Regions from separate parts of the Anabaena azotica SJ-1 genome, predicted to be linked through region 1. Evidence: riboswitches for the same ligand, from Rfam matches in the RefSeq annotation. Region 1 holds a riboswitch; the other holds the start of a gene.
The links. Region 1 has a riboswitch for cyclic di-AMP ahead of ACLLO5_RS13520 (glycosyltransferase). Riboswitches for the same ligand answer to the same signal wherever they lie in the genome.
Positions count from the first base shown of each region.

Region 2: it holds a riboswitch for cyclic di-AMP, as region 1 does, so the genes downstream of both, ntrB (nitrate ABC transporter permease) here and ACLLO5_RS13520 (glycosyltransferase) in region 1, are expected to answer to the same signal.

Region 1 covers NZ_CP178454.1:3,045,390-3,056,713, reverse strand. Annotated here, with positions in the region: gene ACLLO5_RS13525 (ATP-binding protein) at 1-1,646, opposite strand, end outside; cyclic di-AMP (ydaO/yuaA leader) riboswitch at 2,237-2,415, shown strand; gene ACLLO5_RS13520 (glycosyltransferase) at 2,577-3,857, shown strand; gene ACLLO5_RS13515 (HPF/RaiA family ribosome-associated protein) at 4,376-5,005, shown strand; gene ACLLO5_RS13510 (hypothetical protein) at 5,010-5,216, shown strand; gene ACLLO5_RS13505 (DUF4142 domain-containing protein) at 5,324-5,896, opposite strand; gene ACLLO5_RS13500 (pyridoxamine 5'-phosphate oxidase family protein) at 6,037-6,498, opposite strand; gene ACLLO5_RS13495 (DUF5132 domain-containing protein) at 6,788-7,372, shown strand; gene ACLLO5_RS13490 (HAD-IC family P-type ATPase) at 7,332-10,334, shown strand; gene metK (methionine adenosyltransferase) at 10,359-11,324, shown strand, end outside.
Region 2 covers NZ_CP178454.1:4,949,599-4,960,922, reverse strand. Annotated here, with positions in the region: gene ACLLO5_RS21520 (ABC transporter ATP-binding protein) at 1-28, opposite strand, end outside; gene ACLLO5_RS21515 (ABC transporter substrate-binding protein) at 70-1,512, opposite strand; gene ntrB (nitrate ABC transporter permease) at 1,818-2,669, opposite strand; cyclic di-AMP (ydaO/yuaA leader) riboswitch at 2,768-2,964, opposite strand; gene rnc (ribonuclease III) at 3,173-3,898, opposite strand; partial or broken gene ACLLO5_RS21500 (Swt1 family HEPN domain-containing protein) at 4,007-4,240, opposite strand; gene ACLLO5_RS21495 (XisH family protein) at 4,559-4,975, shown strand; gene ACLLO5_RS21490 (XisI protein) at 4,963-5,298, shown strand; gene ACLLO5_RS21485 (Uma2 family endonuclease) at 5,347-6,000, opposite strand; gene bchD (magnesium chelatase ATPase subunit D) at 6,223-8,241, shown strand; gene ACLLO5_RS21475 (DUF262 domain-containing protein) at 8,348-9,520, shown strand; gene ACLLO5_RS21470 (MAE_28990/MAE_18760 family HEPN-like nuclease) at 9,527-10,582, shown strand; gene ACLLO5_RS21465 (RNA polymerase sigma factor SigF) at 10,714-11,324, opposite strand, start outside.

The DNA.
Region 1 (11,324 bases):
ATGGTGATAGTAAAGGTTGTACCTTTGCCTTCCACACTTTCAACCTGCACCTGACCACCATGCAGCCGCACTAACTCCTGCACTAATGCTAGTCCAATGCCTGAGCCTTCTTGAGTTCTGCCCCGCGCTCCTTCGACTCGGTGAAACCGCTCAAACAATAGGGGCAATTCTGCTTGAGGAATGCCAATTCCTGTATCACTGACTTTCAATTCCACCTGGTTTTTTACTTGTCGCAAGGTGAGAGCGATCGCTCCATCAAAAGTAAACTTAAAGGCATTGGAGAGCAGGTTGAAAATAATCTTTTCCCACATTTCCCGATCTATGTAGACGGGTTCTGATAGTCGCTCACAGGTGACAATCAACTGTAAGCCTGCCTGTTCGATTGCCGAACGAAAGACACTGGCTAATTCGGCGGTAAAAGTGGCTAAGTCAGTGGGTTCATATACAGCTTGTACCCTTCCCGCTTCTATGCGCGAAAAATCTAGTAGTGTATTTACCAGTTTTAATAAACGTAATCCATTGCGATGTATCAAAACGACCTGCTGCCGCTGCCCTTCTGACAGGTCATCTGCTGCTAATAGCTCCTCTAACGGACTCAACATGAGAGTTAAGGGAGTCCGAAATTCGTGGGAGACATTGCTAAAGAAAGTGGTTTTGGCGTAATCGAGTTCAGCTAAAGCTTCTGCACGGTTGCGTTCTTCCTCATACGCCTGAGCATTGGCAATACTGGCAGCAATTTGCGCTGACACCAAATTCAGGAATCCTTGGTAGTTATCGTCAAACAGCCGGAATGGGTTTAAACCCGCCACCAATACACCCGCTTTACCCGTCGGTCCCGATGGTGGGATTGGCAATACCACAGCTTGATGGGGTGAGCGATTCCATGCTCCGGTTGGCAGGTCACGAAATAGTGATTCTAAATCAGAAATCAAATACGGTTTATGGCTTGTCAAAACTTCTGCAAAGTGCCAGAGCGAATCATCATCAAGCGCAACAATTTCAGGAACAGCTAAATGCCCTCGCTCAATTCCGCAAGTTCCAGCTAAAACCACGCATTGTCGAGCAGGATCAAGCAAATAAATCATCGCAAACGGCAGGTCGTAGGGATTGGTTGCCAAACAGTTGGCGCTGAAAGTGCAGGCTTCATCAAATGTACGAGCTTCTACCGTTTTGGCTGCCAATTCCTTTAATAATGCTAACTGGCGTTCTCCAATGATCCGGGGTGTATCGTCCGTATTGGCACAAATAATCCCCCCGGTGCTGCCGTCATCATTGGGAACAGGGCTATAGGAAAAAGTGTAGTAGGTTTCCTCTGGGTAGCCATTGCGCTCCATAATTAGCAGCAAGGCTTCATCGTAAGTACCTTGATTTTGGAATAGTGCTGTTTCTGCACGAGGACTTATTTGATCCCAAATTTCTTGCCAGACGACAGCAGCTTTTTGACCAAGTGCCTCTGGATGTTTGCCTCCGAGAATGGCTCTGTAAGCATCGTTGTACAGGTTGATCAGGTCGTTACCCCACCAAACAAACATGGCTTGGCGAGAGGTTAACATAATTCGCACGGCTGTTTTCAAGCTTTGTGACCAAGTTTCGACCGCACCGAGCGATGTTTGCGACCAATCGTGCGATCGCATGAGTGCCGCCATTTCACCATTGCCGATAAAGAGATTTTCAGAGATATTAAAGTTTATCTCATGGGTCACAGTTACAGCCCTCGAATCACGGTGCTGGTTAAGCTTCCCCGGTCTGTTGCTTGCCCCCGAAGGCTAGACGCGGGGATTTCCGAAGAGTCCATAAAAAGACTTTCTTAGGCTGACTTAAACAACCTCTACTGATTCGGGCTAAATCAAACTTAGCCATCATCGCTACTTTACGGATAATATTTGCAGCCCCATTACAGTCCGCATTTATCTTGATTCCGGTTAAAGTTTTAAACAAACCACGATTTATTCTAACACCACTACTTTTCTACCCTGGTTTAAAAACACGGGGCGTGACCTTGCTCCCGTATTATTTACGTATCCATTGATACGGAACTAGTATATGGAACTTAGCTGGTCTCTTATTTGAGCGCAGCGATCGCCGCATTCATCATTTATTTTCCCTTTTGCCTACTCTTGAGCCACCACAACATCTGTTGCTTTAAAGAGAAACGCTATAACCCAGCCCAGCCATAAATTTTGTTCTTTACACCCCTTGACTCCTGGAAAATTACCTGTTATATTTTCTAGGACAATTAATCAGTCTGCCTAATCCCAATCCCTAAGCTATGTATTAGGACAACTGGGAACGGAGGAACCAAATTTGGGGCTAATCTTTCTAGATTTCGGAATTTGAAATCCACAATCTATAGAAGAAGAACATCTCTCAGTTCTAGCCCGTCAGCTAACTTCGTCGGCATTGGGAGGAGACTGAACGAGCAACATTATTACAAGTAATGTCCTGTTCTCGTCAGTATCCTTGGCTGGTAACTTTGCGCTTCGTTTTACCTGCCCTCGACCTTTGAGGAGAGGATAATCATACCTTCAATTCTAGCGTCTGTGGCAGGATTAGTTGCCTTGAGGTGAAACTCAACTATGTTCCAGACTATACAAAATCGGATTGCGCTTATTTCCGTTGATGGTGATCCATCTGCAAAAACTGGTCAAGAAGAAGCTGGGGGTCAGAATGTTTATGTGCATCAAGTAGGTATGGCTTTAGCGGAACAAGGCTGGCAAGTGGATATGTTCACTCGTCGCAGTAGTCCGAGACAAGCAACAATCGTACCCCATCATCCCAACTGTCGCACCATTCGGTTAAATGCTGGGCCAGCAGAGTTTATTGGACGAGATCATTTGTTTGACTATCTACCGGAATTTGTGGCTGAATTTCAGAAATTCCAACAGCAGCAAGGATTATATTATCCCATAGTGCATACCAACTACTGGTTATCTGCTTGGGTGGGTATGGAACTGAAAAAACGTCAACCACTGATTCAAGTGCATACTTACCACTCTCTAGGGGCAGTTAAATACAGAAGTGTGGGTCATATTCCCGTGATTGCTATCCAAAGGTTAGCAGTGGAAAAAGCCTGTTTGGAAACAGCAGACCGTGTGGTTGCTACCAGTCCCCAGGAACAAAAGCATCTGCGAATACTAGTTTCTCACAGGGGACGAACAGAAATGATTCCCTGTGGTACTGATCTTCAGAAATTTGGTGGACTTCCCAGGTTAGAAGCCAGGGAAAAGCTAGGAATTGCCCCTGATGCCAAAATGGTTTTTTATGTTGGGCGTTTTGATAGGCGCAAAGGAATTGAAACTCTGGTCAAAGCCATTTCCCAGTCTAAGTTTAGAGGTGAGGGAAAGCTGAAACTAGTAATTGGTGGTGGTAGTCGTCCTGGTTACATTGATGGCATGGAGTGCGATCGCATTACCAACATTGTTGCAGAACTAGGACTCGAAGATATAACCATCTTTCCTGGTAGCCTAGATCATAGCATCCTCCCTTACTATTACGCTGCCGCTGATGTCTGCGTTGTTCCTAGTCACTACGAACCTTTTGGGTTAGTGGCTATTGAAGCAATGGCTAGTCAGACTCCCGTTGTTGCTAGTGATGTCGGTGGATTGCAATTTACAGTTGTACCAGAAGTTACAGGTTTACTCGCTCCCCCCAAAAACGACTTAGCTTTTGCAGATGCTATTGACCGCATACTTGCTAATCCATCTTGGCGTGACGAATTAGGTGTAGCTGGACGCGAACGGGTAGAAATTGCTTTTAGCTGGAATAGTGTGGCTTCTCGACTATCTCAACTTTATCTGCGGCTGATGATGCAAGCAGCAGAACAATATCAAAACCAACCTCAGATTTTTGCAGCTTAACAAGGGGTGAACTAGAGTCAAAGTCCCCCTTTTTAAGGGGGATTTAGGAGGATCTGAAAATTCCTTCTTATGGTACAGGACTTACGCAAATGGCATATTAGTAGGGTGCGTCAGACTTCATAAATCCTGCAAATAAACAGATATTTGATACCTGACGCACCATAAAATAGATGTTTGGTGTGACACTTGCGTAAGTCCTATGGTATATACATAGATTAAAAAATATCTTCACCTTAGTTAGATATAAAGATTTTTTTATTTAGCTAAAATTAGCTAATGATAATAACAGCGAAAACTTACAGCAGGTTTCACCTAATTATACCAAAGTAGAGACGTTACATACAACTTCTCTACACTTCTCTACAAGGATTTTAAAGATTGTTTTGTGGTTCATTTGCCTGAAAATCGCTGTAATTACACTTAAACCCATCCTGTAGTTAAGTAAAACAAAAAATGAAGATAAAAAGAAGCACACTATTCAAATAATATAGCCCATCTATGATTTGGATTAAAAAAGCATGAAAATTCCTCCAGAAATAACCTATCGTAATCTAGATAAATCAGAAGCAATTGATAATTTAGTTCATGAAAAAATTGCCAAATTAGAGCATATTTGTAATTACATCAATAGCTGTCACATTGCCATTGAAAAAATACATGACCGACCGCGGACGGGTTCTCCATATCGAGTCAGAATTGATCTCACAATTCCCCCTGGTCATGAACTAGCAGCAGAAAAAAATCCCGGTGAAGGTATCCAATATCAACCGCTAGAAGCAGTAATTAGAGAAACCTTTGATGCCATGCGTCAGCAGTTAACTAAAATTACTCAACGGCAACGTCCAAGTGAACAAGCTAACAGACATACTGAAGCGCAAGAAAATACAGCTTTTGTGACTAAGTTATTTCGAGAAAATGGCTATGGTTTTCTGAAAACTTTAGATGGTCAAGAAATATATTTTCACCACAATAGCGTTTTACATAATGACTTTGACCGTTTAGAAATTGGCACCGGTGTAAATTTTTCTTGGGAACAAGGTGAAGAAGGACCCCAAGCCAGCACCGTAAAAATAGTTGATAAACCTGGTGTGCGTGTTGGTAAATCCTCAGAAACGCTTGTAGAACCGCCATTAGACTGGCAGGAATAGGTGTATGAACACACAAACTGATGAATTGAAAAAAACTGCATCTCAATTACTGGCAGCTATGCTATCTAATCCCCACATTTACCCCCAACTTAGTGATGCAGGAGGTTATGGAAATATGGAACAGCAATTAATTATTGCCTCTGTAGAAATGGCAGAAAGCTTAATTCAGTATGTCGAAAAATCTCATCCACAAAATGAACGGGGTAACTAGTGCCAACTAAAAATCAATAAAAATAAAAGTTTGTAGTTAGTGATTCAGTGCCAACTACAAACTATGAAGAATTAACAATTTTTCACTAATCATCCCTTCTGCCTTCATTATTTTCTACCACGTCCTGTGAGATTATCTTGAATAGAACGAGCTAGACGTAAATGTTCTTCCAAAAGAGGCAAATTTTTTGTTGCCCAATTTTTCAAATCTTCATCATCACCTTGTTGAGATTGACGACGATATAAAGCAATATCTTTGTTATGATCTGCTACCATCTGCTGGATGTATGCTTTATCAAAATCAGCACCAGACAACTTTTCTAAATTGGTTTTTATTCTTTTATTTTCTTTACCAATATCTGAAGGAAAATTAGCACCTTTTTGATTAGCCAAGTCTTGAAGTTCTTGATTGAATTGCGTATGATCTGCAACCATACGTCTGCCAAATTCTTTTACTTCATTACTTTCAGCTTTTTGCTCTGCTAGTCGTCCTAATTCAATCTCCGCTAAATTACCCTGAGCAACTTTAGTGATAAACTGCTGGTCACTCTGATTTACATTATTTTGAGTCAATTGCATGGGTATTAAATTTGGATGAGATAAAGCAATTTTGTGTCCATAAGTAATGGTAAATAAGCTGGATGTTAACAAAACTGCCATGACAATTGGTTGTTTGTTCATGATTCGATTTCCCCATAATTGCCTTATACAAATCCTCAAAAATCTAACAACAGATCCACAGGATTTATTTGGAATTTTGTTCGCGTAGCGTCTCCGTTAGGCAAAGCCGTGCCGAAGGTAGGAGATATTTTGAATTTAAATTAACGGTGTACAAGTTCTAACAAATTAATTGTTTGTGATCTAGAACTAGATGGACTATCCCAATAATCTGCTTTATTTATATTCACTTTTAGCAAAGCTAAATTAGCTTCATCTATTCCTTGAGGAAACCAAGTTTGTAATTTGGGTTGCCATTTTTCTTGTAATTTATTCCTGTCTCTTACTATTTCTGCTGTACCTAAAATAGAAACATATCTCTGTTTATCAGGTGAAGAAAAATTCACATTCACCTGTTGACGATGTTCAATTTCAAATACTTTATGAGAATCAGCAGAGGTAAAGAACCAGAGTATGCCATCAGCATCTATTTCACTAAAGATAGACATAGGACGACTATGTAAACTACCATCATCATCGACTGTAGTTAACATTACATATTCAATGTCTTTAATCAGTGTGCGTAACTGATTAATTTGTTGATTACTGTCGTTTGAATTTGTCATTGATTTGTTTTTAGTAAGTAACGGTTGAGGAGTAAAACCAGGTTTACTGGTTATCAACTATTTTTTTAGTATGAATATTTTTAGATTCCGATTACATGAATCTAAAGGTATAATTCCTCAACAAATAAGCTATATGGTATATAACCCCAGAGATATTTTTGTAATCAAAATATTCATTTTGGATAATAGTGAATAAATAATTCTGTAACTTGAGGCTGAGGTCAAGAGATTGTTGTTTAATTATACTTATATAGGGATTAGAACTTGTGATAATAATGGAGATTAAAAAATGGCATCTACATTAGACACAATTGTTGAAGGTTTGACAGCAATAATTTTTTCACCACTAATTCTACCTATTGCGTCAGCAGTGAAACAACCTGTAGTTCAAAATACTATTAAAGATAGTATTCTTTTTTCTGAAAAATTTAAGGATGCAGTTGCACAAATAGGGGAAGTATTTGAAAAAGCAACAGCTGATGCTAGAAAAGAAAAACCAGATAGTTTTAGCTCTAGTATTTACCCGAATCATGTCACAAATGGTAAATCAGAAGTGGCTCAAGATTTGATTAATATCATATCTGATATAAATGCTGATGTGGAGAGAATGACAAATGGTGTTGCTGATTTGCGGGTGATATTACCTCTAGGAATTGCCTTACTTTCCCTTAGACAACTGTTTAGAAAAGGACTAGAACTGGAAGATGCCCCTTGGTATATATTGGCTTGGTATGCTTTCGATATTTTTACAAGACTGAATTATGAAGATGAAGAGCAATTAACGAACTTATCAATTAATACTGTTTCCATGGAATTTCAGGAGCAAAAAAGTAGTGATTCAAGCAATACACGCGAGTATCAAAGGGAGAACTAGATTTAAAATTAAAGAACTTTATCGCTCACCATCTCTGAAAAATTATTTAGAGCGATCGCTTATAAATTTTGCGGAAATAAAATATGTTTCTGCTAATATATTAACTAGCAATATTTTGGTTATTTTTGATCAGAATATAAGCTATAAAAAAATAGAATTTTTAATTCATAAGGTCTTATTTGATTATAAAGATAAGTCCGATTCCGATTTTGATCATAGTAATAAATTAGTAAAAACTGCCAAAGCTACAAAACATCAACCACTTGCTGTCAAGCATCAGCAAGAAACCAAAGACTGGCATTTGATGGCAGTAGACAAGGTTTTAAAAGCATTAAATACTGCAAATATCTCAGGATTATCCAATGAAACAGCTAATAATAACCTCAAAAAATATGGAAAAAATCTGTTATCAACAACAGTGAAACGTTCTGAACTAGCTATGTTACTTGAGCAATTTAAATCATTGCCAGTGGCTTTACTAATTATTGCCTCTGGAATTTCTATTGCTACTGGGGGCATGATTGATGCTGTAGTAATTTTGGGTGTAGTGGGATTAAATGCTGCTATTGGTTATGCTACAGAAAGTCAGTCAGAACGCATTATTAATTCCCTAAAAAATCGGGCTGAAAAATCAACTTTGGTAATTAGAGATAGTAATCAAACAGCAATTCCCACAGAAAATGTAGTTTTAGGAGATATTTTAGTTCTTAAACCTGGTAGCTATATTGCCGCAGATGCCCGCATTATTGCAGCAGATAATTTGAATGTTGATGAATCTGCTTTAACTGGAGAAAGTCTGCCTATAACTAAAATAACTACATCTTTAAATGGTGAAGATGTGCCTTTAGCAGATCGTTTAAACATGATTTATAAAGGCACATTAGTTATCAATGGAAAAGGATTAGCAGTGGCAGTTGCTACAGGCAATTTTACCGAAATGGGCAAAATTCAGCAACTAGTTGGTGAAGCAACCACAATCCAAACTCCCCTTGCTAAACAATTAGATCAAGTAGGTAGTCAAATTGTTTTCATCGGTATGGGATTATGTGGTTTAGTCTTTGCTATGGGAATCTTACGAGGATATGGTTTATTGCCAATGTTGCAATCCTCTATATCTTTAGCAGTCGCAGCAGTTCCCGAAGGTTTACCAACAATTGCCACTACTACCCTAGCTTTGGGCATTCGCGATATGCGAAAAAATCACGTTCTTGTCCGTAGTTTAAATGCAGTAGAAGCGTTAGGGTCGGTGCAGACAATCTGTTTAGATAAAACCGGGACACTCACAGAAAATAAAATGTCGGTAGTGGAAATTGTCACCGACAGTAAACATATTCAAGTAACTAATGGAGATTTTCTTGCTGGGGAAGAAACTATTAATCCCTATATCTACAATGAATTATTAAAATTAATTCATGTTTCAGTTCTTTGTAATGAAAGTCAAATTAGTCAAAAAAATGGTGATGAATATGTAGTTACTGGTTCAGCAACAGAAAATGCTTTGATTGACACCGCAATTAATGCAGGAGTAGATGTCATTGCCTTGAGAGAAAAATACCCTTTATTGCAAACTAATTTGCGTTCGGAAAATCGCAATTTGATGAGTACAATTCACGCTACACATAATACTAATCAAATGGTTGCTGTTAAAGGAAATCCTGCCGAAGTTTTACAACTCTGCCACAGATGGATGAAAAACGGGCAAATAGTAACTTTAACAGTAGAAGAACGGCAGAAAATGGAAATGGAAAATGATCGCATGGCAGGAAAAGCTTTGCGAGTTTTAGCAATAGCTTATGGTTATATTGAGGAAATTAATAACAACAATAATCATGAATCAGACTTAATTTGGTTGGGTTTGGTAGGAATGGCAGATCCTCTGAGAACAGGTACAAAAAAATTAATTGCAGACTTCCATCAAGCAGGAATAGATACGGTGATGATTACCGGAGATCAAAGTCCTACAGCTTATGCGATCGCAAAAGAGTTAGAATTAAATCGACATCCCCAATTAGAAATTCTCGACTCCAACAACCTCAATAATCTCACTCCTGAAGCATTAGCAGCACTCAGCGACAAAGTAGACGTTTTTGCCCGTATCAGTCCCAGTAATAAATTACAAATAGTTCAAGCATTGCAGACATCCGGTAAAGTCGTCTCCATGACCGGTGACGGCATTAACGACGCACCAGCATTAAAAGCTGCCCAAGTCGGTGTAGCAATGGGTAAAGAAGGAACAGATGTTGCCCGTGAAGTTGCAGATATTGTCTTAGAAGATGACAGATTAGAAACAATGATGATTGCTGTCAGTCGCGGCAGAACAATTTACAACAATATCAGAAAATCTGTGCATTTTCTCCTAGCTACAAATCTCAGCGAAATCATGGTCATGACAACCGCTACCGCAGTCGGTATTGGTGAACCTTTAAATGCAATTCAACTTTTATGGTTGAACTTGGTAACTGACATCTTCCCTGGACTTTCTTTAGCTATGGAAGCACCAGAACCAGACGTATTAAATCAACCACCACGCAATCCTAACGAACCAATTATTAAAAATACCGACTTTGGCAGAATTGTGTTTGAGTCTGGTGCTATATCAATTAGTACCTTAGCGGCTTATGGTTACGGTATTTTCAAATATGGTATTAGTCCTCAAGCCAGCACTTTAGCTTTTATGACTTTAACATCAGGGCAACTACTACATACTATTAGTAGTCGTTCTGAAAAACACAGTATTTTTAGTAAAGAAAAATTACCACCTAATCCTTATTTAAAAACAGCTATTTTTGGTTCTTTTGGGATTCAATTGTTAGCTTTAACCGTGCCACAGTTGCGGAGTTTGTTGAAAATTGCCCCATTGAATATAGTAGATGCTGCTGTAATTACTGGTGGTGCAGTGTTACCGCTATTGGTGAATGAAGGAACTAAAAATATTAAAATTACAGGAAAAAATCCAACTTGAGTACGGTGGGTGAGGTGAATCATTATGAAAAAAGATTTTATGTTTACATCAGAATCTGTCACAGAAGGACATCCTGATAAACTTTGTGATCAGATTAGTGATGCCATTGTAGACCGATTTTTACAACAAGATCCCTATGGAAGAATCATTACAGAATGTGCAGTTTCTACAGGTATTGTTTTTATTGCTGCCAGATTTGAACCCAATGCCAATGTTGATTTTACCAACATAGCAAGGCAGGTAATTGAACAAGTCGGTTATCAACAAACAGAATTTAATGGTAAAAATTGTAGTATTTTAACTAGTTTAACAGAATTACCTCCAGAAGACCATCATTTATTTGATGAAAAGATTTTATCGGATGGAGAAATAGAGAAAATTACTGTTACTAATCAGGCTACAGTTTTTGGTTTTGCTTGCAATCAAACTTATACTCTCATGCCTTTACCGATTTGGTTGGCACATAAATTAGCAAGACAAATTAGTGAAGTGAGAAAGCAGAAAATTCTGCCCTATCTGACACCAGATGGTAAAACTCAGGTGGGTGTGGAATATAAAAATCGTCAACCTTATAGAATTCACAGCATCGCAGTTATCGCTAGTCAAAATCAACGTGCAGAACCGGATTTACAGCAATTACAAGATGATATTCGAGAAACTGTAATTCATCCTGTATTTGCAAATGAAAAAATTAAACCTGATGCCAAAACTAGAATATTTATTAATCCTCATGGCAGATTTATTACTGGTGGACCGACTACCCATGCAGGTTTAACAGGTAGAAAAAACGCTATTGATACCTATGGTGAATATTCTAAACATAGCGGTTCAGCTTTAAGTGGCAAAGACCCGATTAGAATAGATAGAATTGGTGCTTATGCTGCCAGATATGCCGCTAAAAATGTCGTTGCTGCCAAATTAGCTGATGAGTGCGAAGTGCAATTAAGTTATTCTATCGGACTTTCTCGACCTGTGAGTGTGCAGGTAGAA
Region 2 (11,324 bases), 1.9 Mb from region 1:
TATTTTGTGATAAGGCTGTATATTCCATGATCAAATCCTCCTGAATTTGTCGCCGTATTGTTTGAATATTTAAGACATGAAGAAGCGAGTAGGAGCGTTAGCCCTGATCGCAAAACTATTTAGATAACCGACAGGATCGCTAGGATCAAAGCCTTTTTTATCTATGAATACTTCTGGTGGTTCAATTTTATAATCTTCCTTGGGGCATTGAATTCCCATTTCCGCAGCTATATCTCGATATAAATCTGTTCTCCAACCTTGTTCGGCTACTTTATTAGCGTTTTTGGGAATTTCTTTGATTTGTCCCCAACGGGCAGCTTGAGTCATTAACCAAAGACTTCGAGAACGCCATAAAAATGTTGAATGTTCTCCTATTTCGTGGGGAATATTGTCAGGAATATCATAAAAAATGGTTGTGTCGTCAGCGTTAATAGTACGGTCTTGACCATCAAAACCACCATAGTTATAATTGCCAATAATTCCCGGTGCCGTAAACTTAGTAATAGGAACACCTGGTTTTTTGGGTTTTGCACCAGTGAAAGAACGTTCTGTCAGTAATTCGGCTACTTCTTGGCGATTTTCGGGTTTACTGCAATATTGACAAGCTTCTATCATTGCTTTCACCAAAGAACGGTAAGTTTTGGGATAATTGACGATAAAAGATTCCATTACTCCTAGTAGTCTGTCTGGGTGTCCTTGCCAAACTTCTTTACCTTGAGCGAATGTAAAACCGATACCTTCGTTACCTTGAATTGCTCTGGTGTTCCAAGGTTCGGCTACCATGTAAGCTTGCATAGCGCCAATTCTCATGTTTGTCACCATTTGCGGTGGGGAAACGATGATGACCCGAAATTCCTTCAGGGGATCTACACCAGCAGCCGCAGATATATAGCGAACAAAGTATTCGTAAATAGCCGAACTCAAAACTACTGCCCAAATTTTCTTTTCTGGGGGTTGTTTGTCAAAATAGCCACGGAAGTCTCTGCCAAAGGCTTCTAAAGCACCGTCACCATATTTTTGTTGATATTCGTACCAAGGACGGATGCCAAAGTCCCACATCTCTTTGTTCATGGTCATGGCGTTACCGTGACGGTGTATGGTCATGGCTGCACATAGGGGGGCATGACGTGCGCCTTCTGCACCTATGCGGGCGTTGGTGACAGCACCGGAGACGACGGGTGCAGCATCAAGACGACCAAAAATCAGACCGTCGCGGGAGTTTCCCCAACTAGCTTCGCGGTTGAGTTTAACGTTTAAGCCATATTTGCGGAAAAATCCTTTTTTCCAGGCGATCGCAAATGGCGCACAATCATTAACAGGTACATAACCAACTGTAATATCGGGTTTTTCTAAATCTTGGGGTCTAACTACCTGTTCTACAGCTAAGGCTGCTTCTGTCAGTCCTTTAGCAGACCTATCTCCAGAAATAGCACAAGATGACAACGCTAAACCCGCAGTCGTTGCACCTATTCCCTTAATAAAATCTCTTCTCGTCCAATGATTTTCACTCATAATTGTATACAATTTCGGATTTTAGATTTTTCGTGCTGCTGATTAATGGGATAATTTTTATCTTCAGCAAAGGTGCAAACAGAAATAGTTTTCTAGCTTGAATTTAACGATTTCATCCTGCAATTATGCAACGCCCGATTTGGGATTTTAGATATTGCCAAAATTGTTGGATAAGCTTTGTAGCCTTCCATCTATCACAATCATTAATAAGTTGACACTCAAATGCAAACTTGCATTGCATCTTGCAGTTTTATTTTTCAATGTGGGACAGACATCTTGCCTGCCATAGCTGTAAATAATTTTTTCTACTTCAAACTTCCTGGACGATGAGTAACTAACTCTTGAAGCTTACCCACAGCATAATCTAAAATTAAGCCAGTTAAGCCAATTACAAACACAGCCAAAAATACAGAACTGAGATTTAAACGACTCCATTCATCCCAAACAAAAAACCCAATTCCAACACCACCCGTCAACATTTCTACAGCCACAATTACCAACCAAGCAATGCCTAAACTAATTCGCAACCCTGTAAAAATATAGGGCAAACTGGCAGGCCAAATAATTTTGATCATCTGCCGCCAACGTGGCATTTCCAACACTCGTGCCACATCTAAATAATCTTTGGAAACACTAGCAACTCCCAAGGCTGTATTAATAATAGTTGGCCAAAGGGAAGTAATAAAAATAACGAAAATAGCTGAAGGATCAGCCAAATTGAAGATAGCTAAAGAAATCGGCAACCAAGCTAAGGGTGAGACTGGTTTAAATATCTGAATAATGGGATTAAAAGCCAACATTGCTGGTCTAGACATCCCAATTAAAAAGCCCAAGGGAATTGCTACTAATGCACCCAAGCTAAAACCTAATATTACCCGGCGTAAACTGGCTAATAATAACCAACCAATTCCTAAATTACCAGGACCTCGTTCATAAAAGGGATTTAAGATGTAGTCAAGATTGGCTATTAAAGCTTCTGGTGGTGTAGGCATTAATTCATGATTAGCAAGTGCTACTATCCACCACAGTAAAATTATTCCCGAAAACCCCACAACAGGCAATAAAAACTCATTCCGAAAAATGACAGGTTTTGCTTTTTTCCAAGCAAATTGTCCAGCAACTGCAAAGATTGCAGCTAAATTTAGTTGCAAAATCATATTGTAACCTCAACAGAGTTCAGCACAGATACACTGAAACTGAGCAGTACCAGCCTTGGACACTGATGAGATCAAAACATTATCAAAATGCTGTCTCTTCAGTCTCCTCTCAATGCCTACGAAGTTAGCTGACGGACTAGGGTTGAGAGATACCCCTTTTTGCTCGATTTTGGCTTATTTTCTAACATTTAGTTAAAAATTTATTAACCTATCAAAACAAAAATACGCCCCAAAACTTGGTTCCTCCGTTCCCACGCTGTTGACTCTGATGCGTTGGATTAGGCTGACTTACTCACAATTAATAGTAATAGCGAAAATATAACATTGATTAACAGTAATAACATCAGTATAGAAAATATAAATTAGTTACTTACCTACTTACATCAAGCGGTTCAATTCATTTTTCGCTGTACAATAAACATATTTCGTGAGGGTAAATACAAAGACATTAAGAATAATCTTACGTCTTTGTTTGAAATTAACAGTTATTAAGCCAATAAGCCTCATTTTTTCAATCTAGCTAACGCATCTTCAGCCGCAGCCTTTTCTGCTTCTTTTTTATTGCGTCCTTTACCTTCACCGTATTCTTCACCTTCTACTAATACTTTAGCTCTAAACTCTGGTGCGTGGGATGGTCCCCCTATTTGTTCTGTTACATATTTGGGAGGATTTGTGATACCTTGAGCTTGTACCCATTCTTGAAATCGGTTTTTGGAATCAACATTTGAACGAGGTTCTACAATGTGTTCTGAGACAGATTCAAATAATGGTTCAATAATAGCTCGGAGTGGTTCAACATCGCAATTATTATCTAAATAATATGCACCAACGACAGCTTCAAATGTGCTACTGAGTAGGTTAGGGTTTTGAAAACCTCCATCTCTAATTGTGCCTTTTCCTAATCTCATTCTGAAGTCTAAACCTACTTCTAGGGCAAATTTTGCTAGTTGTTTTTCTTCTACTAATCCAGAACGACGACGAGTTAATTCATCTTCTCCTTTTTCGGGATGACAACGATACAGATATTGTCCACTGATGAAGTTGAGAATAGCATCACCGAGAAATTCTAAACGTTCGTTGTGTTCTCCTTCTCCTGGGTTTTCGTTGACATAAGAACGGTGGGTTAATGCTTGACGGAGAAGTTTTTCATTTGAGAATATCAGAAGTTTATGTACCTCAGATAATTTTTCTTTGATACGAGCTTCTTCCGCTTTTTCTGGAGAAAGCATGTTCAAAACTTCTTGTTTTTGCTTTTCAATAATATCTAGTTCAGAGGCGGAAATTACTTTCATAATTCTTGTCATACTATCAAGAGCGCGATAAGTATCATCTGTGGAAAACCTTGATTGATGCGCCCATTTATTTCTCACGTCAATTAACTCACTGACCAAAGCACGTTCAGCGTTACTTAGTTTTTTCTTGAAAACATTATCCCACTGCTTAATAATTAATTTTAGCAGAACTGAAACATCTTCTTGTAAAGTTTCTTCTAGATTTCTTCTGAGTGTTAGATCGTCAAATATACAAGATTTAGCTACTGATAACCAACGTTCACCATGTATTGTTCGCATTTCTTTTTCTACATAGGAATATAATCCTTGCGATAGAGTAGCTAAAGCTCTATTAATTCGTTCGTGATTACTAATAGCCATTGGACTGTGTGATGAAATTATACAATATATAATTTTACTGTTTTTAACAAGATGCTGTCTATACAAGAGATGTAAAATTTAGTACGCAAGGGCGGTCAGGATGCACACCCCACAACATTTATGATATTACAATGTGTAATTCGTTTATTTACAAAAGGCATTAGGAGGAATAATACTCAAGTTAGACATGGCGAAATACTGTTATTATAATAGATAAAAAGACTAAATTATCAATTCATGTCAGCTAAAGATATTTTCCATGATGCTGTAAAAAAAGGATTAGAAAAAGAGAGTTGGGTGATAACAGATGACCCTTTGAGAATTCGCTCAGGTAGGATTGATATGCAAATTGACTTAGGTGCAGAAAGAATGATAGCTGCTGAAAAAGGAGAAGAAAAGATCGCAGTTGAGATTAAAAGCTTTATTAGTTCCTCTAATATTTCTGAATTTCATACAGCATTAGGTCAGTTTCTTAACTATCGTTTTGCTTTGAAAAAACAACAACCTGAAAGATTTTTATATTTAGCAGTTCCCAAAACACCTTATGAGACATTTTTTCAATTGCCATTTGTAGTAGATGTGATTGAACATTTCCAACTGAGTCTAATAGTTTATGACCCAAATGATGAGGTAATTGTATTGTGGAAAAAATAGAAAAATATCGTCAATATATACAACAATTATTAATTGAATATGCTAAGGGAAGTCCATCAGATGAGGAAGTAGAAACACAACTGATTTTTGATAAAGAACGAGATCATTATCAGGTTGTTTATACAGGTTGGAAAAATCGCCGACCGATGTATGGTTGTGTTTTACATCTGGATGTTAAAAATGGTAAAATTTGGATTCAATATAATGGAACTGAGATAGATATAGCAGATGAATTAGTTAAATTAGGAGTACCAAAATCAGATATTGTGTTGGCTTTTCATGAACCTTTAATGAGACCATATACAGGTTTTGCGGTTGGTTAGTTGTAGATCCCCAAATTCAAGAAATCGGGGATCTAATTTTTCTGATTTTTAAAGTGTATTGATATCAATTCCTTTAGCTTGCAATTTTGCTAATAAGTCTTGATAATTTTGACGTTCTTGTTCCAATTGTTGATTTAATTCCAGAGATGTAAGAAACTTTCTTCCATCAGGATAATAAATTTCTAAATTGTCTGATGTTAACTCAAAACGTATTCCTAAACGTGGACTTATCCAACCATTAATTTCTTCAATTTCTTCTAACCATTCTTTTTGGCGAATAAGTCCGGTTAATTCTAGTGTTGTTGGTTCATAGATATAATATTCTTCTACTCCATAACGATGATAAAAAAGTAGCTTTCTCGCCATTTCTTGGCTACGATTTCCTGGCGATAGAATTTCAAATACCACCTGGGGAGCAATATTATTTTCTTCCCATTGTTTATAAGAACCACGTCTACCTTTTGGTCTACCAAAAATAACCATGACATCAGGTGCTTGACGGGTTTTTACACTTCCTTCTACTGGATACCAAAGCAAGTCACCTGCTATGAATACATCATTTTCTGAAGCAAATAAGATTTCTAAATTTTCTTTAATTTTAACTATCCATTCATAGTGTTCTGTATTTTCTGCCATTGGTTTTCCATCACTATCAGGGTAGATGATTTCTGGTTTAGTGTCTGGTGTGAATTGCTGTACCATATGTTTATCTCCGAAGGTCAATAATTTTTTCTTTGCTATAAGTTGAATGTGATTATCTTCATCAAAAAAGCCTATTTTCGTAAGTTGATGATATTTTTCTAGGGTGAAGCGTTTAACTTGAATCGTGGTTATACATCTTTCTTCTTTAGGAATTGTTTTTATATATATTCTAAATGTGCCAGAAATTGCTAGACTAAAACTATAATAACTATTAAGGAAACAATGCCTGCGCCTACTATTACCCCGACAATGACTGCTTTTCCACTGACAGCTGTAGTCGGTCAAGAAGCAATTAAGATAGCTTTGCTGTTAGCAGCAGTGGACCCTGGTTTGGGGGGTGTGGTGATTGCAGGCCGTCGCGGTACGGCTAAATCTGTGATGGCGCGTGCAATTCACGCTTTATTACCACCTATTGAAGTTGTTAAAGATTCTGTTAGCAACTGTGACCCGAACCACCCGGAAGAATGGGATGATAAACTGTTAGCTGAACAAAGACAGGAAATAGAAACGGAAATTATTCCTGTTCCTTTTGTACAAATACCCCTTGGTGTTACCGAAGACCGACTTTTAGGTTCTGTGGATGTGGAACAGTCGGTTAAACAAGGTGATACGGTTTTTCAACCAGGTTTACTGGCCACGGGTAACAGGGGTGTGTTGTATGTGGATGAAATCAATTTATTAGATGAACAAATTAGTAATCAACTTTTATCGGTATTATCGGACGGACGCAACCAAATTGAACGGGAAGGGATAAGTTTTCAACATCCTTGCAAACCGTTGTTTATTGCGACTTATAACCCAGAGGAAGGGACGCTTAGAGAACATTTACTTGATAGAATTGCGATCGCACTATCAGCAGACGGAGTTCTGGGTTTAGATCAAAGAGTACAAGCAGTTGAGCAAGCGATCGCCTATTCTAAATCTCCCACAGAATTCCTGCAACAATACAGCGAAGACATAGACTCACTCAAAACCCAAATACTCCTCGCACGGGAATGGTTAAAAGAAGTCACCATTACCCAAGAACAAATTATCTATCTGGTTAATGAAGCCATTCGCGGTGGTGTAGAAGGACATCGTGCAGAATTGTTTGCAGTGCGCGTAGCAAAAGCCGCAGCAGCATTAGAAGGACGCAACACCGTCAACGCCGAAGATTTACGTCGGGCTGTAGAATTAGTTATAGTTCCCAGAACAACTATTATTCAAACCCCACCACCAGACCAACCACCACCACCTCCCCCACCACCCCAAAGTCAAGACGACTCAGAAGAACAGCAAGAAGAAGAACAAGAAGAACAGGAAGAACAGCAGGAAGAACAGGAACAGCAAGAACCACCTGAGATTCCCGAAGAGTTTATCTTTGACCCAGAAGGGGTAATCCTTGACCCAAGTGTGCTTTATTTTACCCAAATGGCACAACGGCAAGGTAAATCTGGAAGTCGCAGCATCATCTTCTCAGATGACCGGGGACGCTATATCAAGCCAATGATACCCAAAGGCAAAGTTAAACGCATTGCCGTAGATGCCACATTGCGAGCCGCAGCACCGTATCAAAAAGCACGACGCGCTAGACAACCAGATAAAAAAGTCATTGTCGAACAAGGAGATATGCGTTCTAAGCGATTGGTGAGAAAAGCCGGCGCTTTAGTAGTATTTGTAGTGGATGCTTCTGGTTCAATGGCTTTAAACCGAATGCAATCTGCAAAAGGTGCAGTCATGCAGCTTTTAACCGAAGCCTATCAAAACCGTGACCAAGTATCTTTAATACCCTTCCGGGGAGAACAAGCAGAAGTTTTATTACCCCCTACCCGTTCCATTGCTTTAGCCAAAAATCGGTTAGAAAGATTACCCTGTGGTGGCGGTTCACCTTTGGCACATGGTTTAACTCAAGCCGTGCGGGTGGGAATCAATGCCCAAATGGGAGGCGATATTGGTCAAGTTGTCATCGTAGCAATTACTGATGGTCGTGGTAACATTCCTTTATCTCGTTCTTTAGGTGAACCCCAAGAACCAGGAGAAAAGCCAGATATCAAAGCCGAATTACTAGATATTGCTGGCAGAATTCGCGCTGCTGGTATGCAATTATTGGTAATTGATACAGAGAGTAAGTTTGTCTCTACTGGCTTTGCGAAGGAATTAGCCAAAACAGCCGGAGGTAAATACTATCATCTACCCAAAGCAACGGATAAAGCTATTGCGGCGATGACTAGGGGAGCGATCGCTGATATAAAATCTAGATAGTTGTTAGACCTATCTGTAAATTATGTTTTAACCCTTAACAAATCAGGTTAAGCTAATTTGTAGATAGGTTTATTTATTTTTATCAATATTATGGAGAATGTAGTCAATGCAACTTCTAACTCCAACTGAAGAAATGATGTGGGAACAAACACCCTCTTTAAACCACGTCACTATGTCTGATCAAGAAATAAATGATAAATATGAGAAGGGTGAGCAACGAATATTAACTGAATTAAACCGGGAAAAACTTCCGACTTTCGTTGAATCATTAAAGAAAACCGGATACATGGATGTTAGACCTTTTTATCAAAGAAGAGATAGGTGGGATAAAAAAAAGCAATCTCAACTGATAGAGTCTTTTTTGATTAATATTCCTGTTCCACCAATTATTCTTTACGAGAAAGAATATAATGTTTATGAAGTCATGGATGGTCAACAGAGAATTACTGCCCTGAGAGATTTCTATGAAAATGATCTTAAATTGACAGGATTAGAACTTTGGCCAGAACTAAATGGACGTACCTACAAGGAACTACCAGCCAAAATTAAAGCAGGAATTGATCGTCGCTCTATATCGACGATAGTTTTAATTACAGAGTCAACATCTAGTCCAGAAGAAGCATTATTTTTAAGAAAGCTTGTATTTGAGCGTGTTAACACTGGTGGTGTAAAACTCAGTCGTCAGGAAATACGTAATTCTTCATTTTATGGCAAATTAAATCAATTATTACTTGATTTATCAGCTAATCCAATATTTGCAGAAGCTTGGAATATTCCTATTAATGATGATGAAAAACTTCTGAAAAATAACCTCTATAAAAAGATGGAAGATGCAGAATTAGTTTTGCGATTTTTTGCATTGCGTAATACCGATAAATTTAGTAGGGGTATGGAAGGATTTCTCGACTTATATATGATGAAAAGTCTGTCGTTTTCTGATGAAGACATTGAATTTCTGAAAAACATTTTCATCCAAACTATAAATCTAGCTCACCAAATATATAGAGAAAACTTATTTAAGCCCTTTGATCCTCAGTCTGATACTTGGAAGGATAGATCATACAAAGCTTATTATGATGCCGTGATGGTCAGTTTTAGTAGACATTTGGCAGATGCAGATAGTTTAGTTGCTCGAAAGCCAAGACTCCTCGAAGAAACAAAGAGACTTTTTAGAGAAGATGAAGCCAAGCTTTTTACAGGTGGTGGAAAAACGCAAGATGATCTAAAAGAGAGAATCAAACTGTTCGATGATATGCTCTCTCAAGTCATAGCAGAGTAAAAAGCAATGTTTCAGAATCTGCTCATGGCTGTAAAAGCTAATATTTCTACAATTCGTTCCATTATTAAAACTAATGAGAAAATTCGAGAGATTGCTTTTGGAGATGTTTCTTTATATTCTGAAGAAACAAAAACAATCCTCGATGATATGTTTCAATATATTCCTGAAGTAACTGATTGGCGTGTTTATGATCATTGTGCTGTCGTCACTCGTTTATATGCTATTTATGAAACCTTTGTAGAAGACTTAATTCGAGATTGGTTAATTCTTTTACCAGGTTTATCTCTAAAGTATTCAGACTTAAACGAAAGTATTCGTAAAACTCACCAAAGTGGAGTAGGAAGACTGCTGCAAGAAATATTGAAGGAAGATAATAATAGATATAAAAATCTATCTGTACAACAAGTTATGCTGGGTTTATTGAATGGAGAATCTGGAGAAGATAAATATCAACTATTACCAGAGGCTTTTCTATTCCATGAACAGAATTTACGTAAAAATAGCTTAGAAAGATTATTAGCCAATGCTGGTATTTCTGAAAGTTGGAGTTGGATATTAACACATAGAGATATAAAATATTTTGTTGAAGAGATTAGAGCAAATGAAAATACTCCTGAACAAGAACTCAATACATTAATTAGTTATCGAAATGATGCAGCACATGGAACAAATATAGATGATTTTTTAGCAGCTAACGCACTCTTAGAATTATGTGATTTTGTTGAAAATTTATGTCAAGCACTCTGTGAGTTAGTGACGTGGCGAGTTCTTGAGAAGAAGGAATCAGAATCAATCGGTCAAGCACAAGTAATTGGTAAAATTACAGAGTGGTTGAAAAAACCTAAAGCTGCAATTTTAACAGCAGACAGAGAATATCCATTATCAGTTGGAAATAGTGTATTTTTAGTAGGTAAATCCTACTGTCAAGAAGCTACTATAAAGAGTATTCAGCATAATGGTGAGTCAATTTCTGAGATTAAAACAACCCCAGGAATGGAGATTGGGTTAAAATTTGATGTTGATGCCAGAAAAGATTTGCGTTTGTATAAATTAACGACTTAAAGCTGATATAAAATCTAGATAGTCTCATGTCAGCATCAGGATGTTGAGGATTTAAGGATTTACAGGATATAAAGACAAAAAAATCCTGTTCATCCTCTAATCTTGTCAATCCTGATTCAGACGAAGAATAACTAAGCACTTAAGACTTTTGACTCCACTGGTGGTTGCAAATAGCAAATCAAATCTTTCACACCTTTGTGTAGATAGCGCGTAACGGTCATCGGACTAGTACCAATTCTCTTAGCAGCATCCTTACGAGTCAATTCTTTAACTAAGACCAACTCAACTACCATCCGAGGCTTATCATCTAACATATTTATAGCCCCTTGGAGTTGTAATCTTTCCTCTTCCTGTTGCTGAAGCAGAGTAGTACGGGGACAAGGAAGAATATCACCTAAAGTTATTTGATAATCAGTGTAGTTAGCTGTAGTTGCATCTAAACTTAAAGGTATCCGGTTTTGAACAGCCAATTTACATTCTTGCCATTCTTGTAAAGAAATATTAAGTTGGGTGGCAATATCAATTTCTCTAGGAGGATGACCTAGAGATAGTGTCAACTGTTTACGAATTTTTTGCCCAGCATTGTAAAGTTCTTGCCAACGACGGGGTATTTTTAATAAAGTAGAGCGATCGCGCAAAAAATGCAGTATCTCTCCGCGAATATAAGGTATAGCAAAGGAACTGAACGCATATCCCTGGTGAGGATTGAAACGTTCAATAGCCCTGATTAAACCCAAATAAC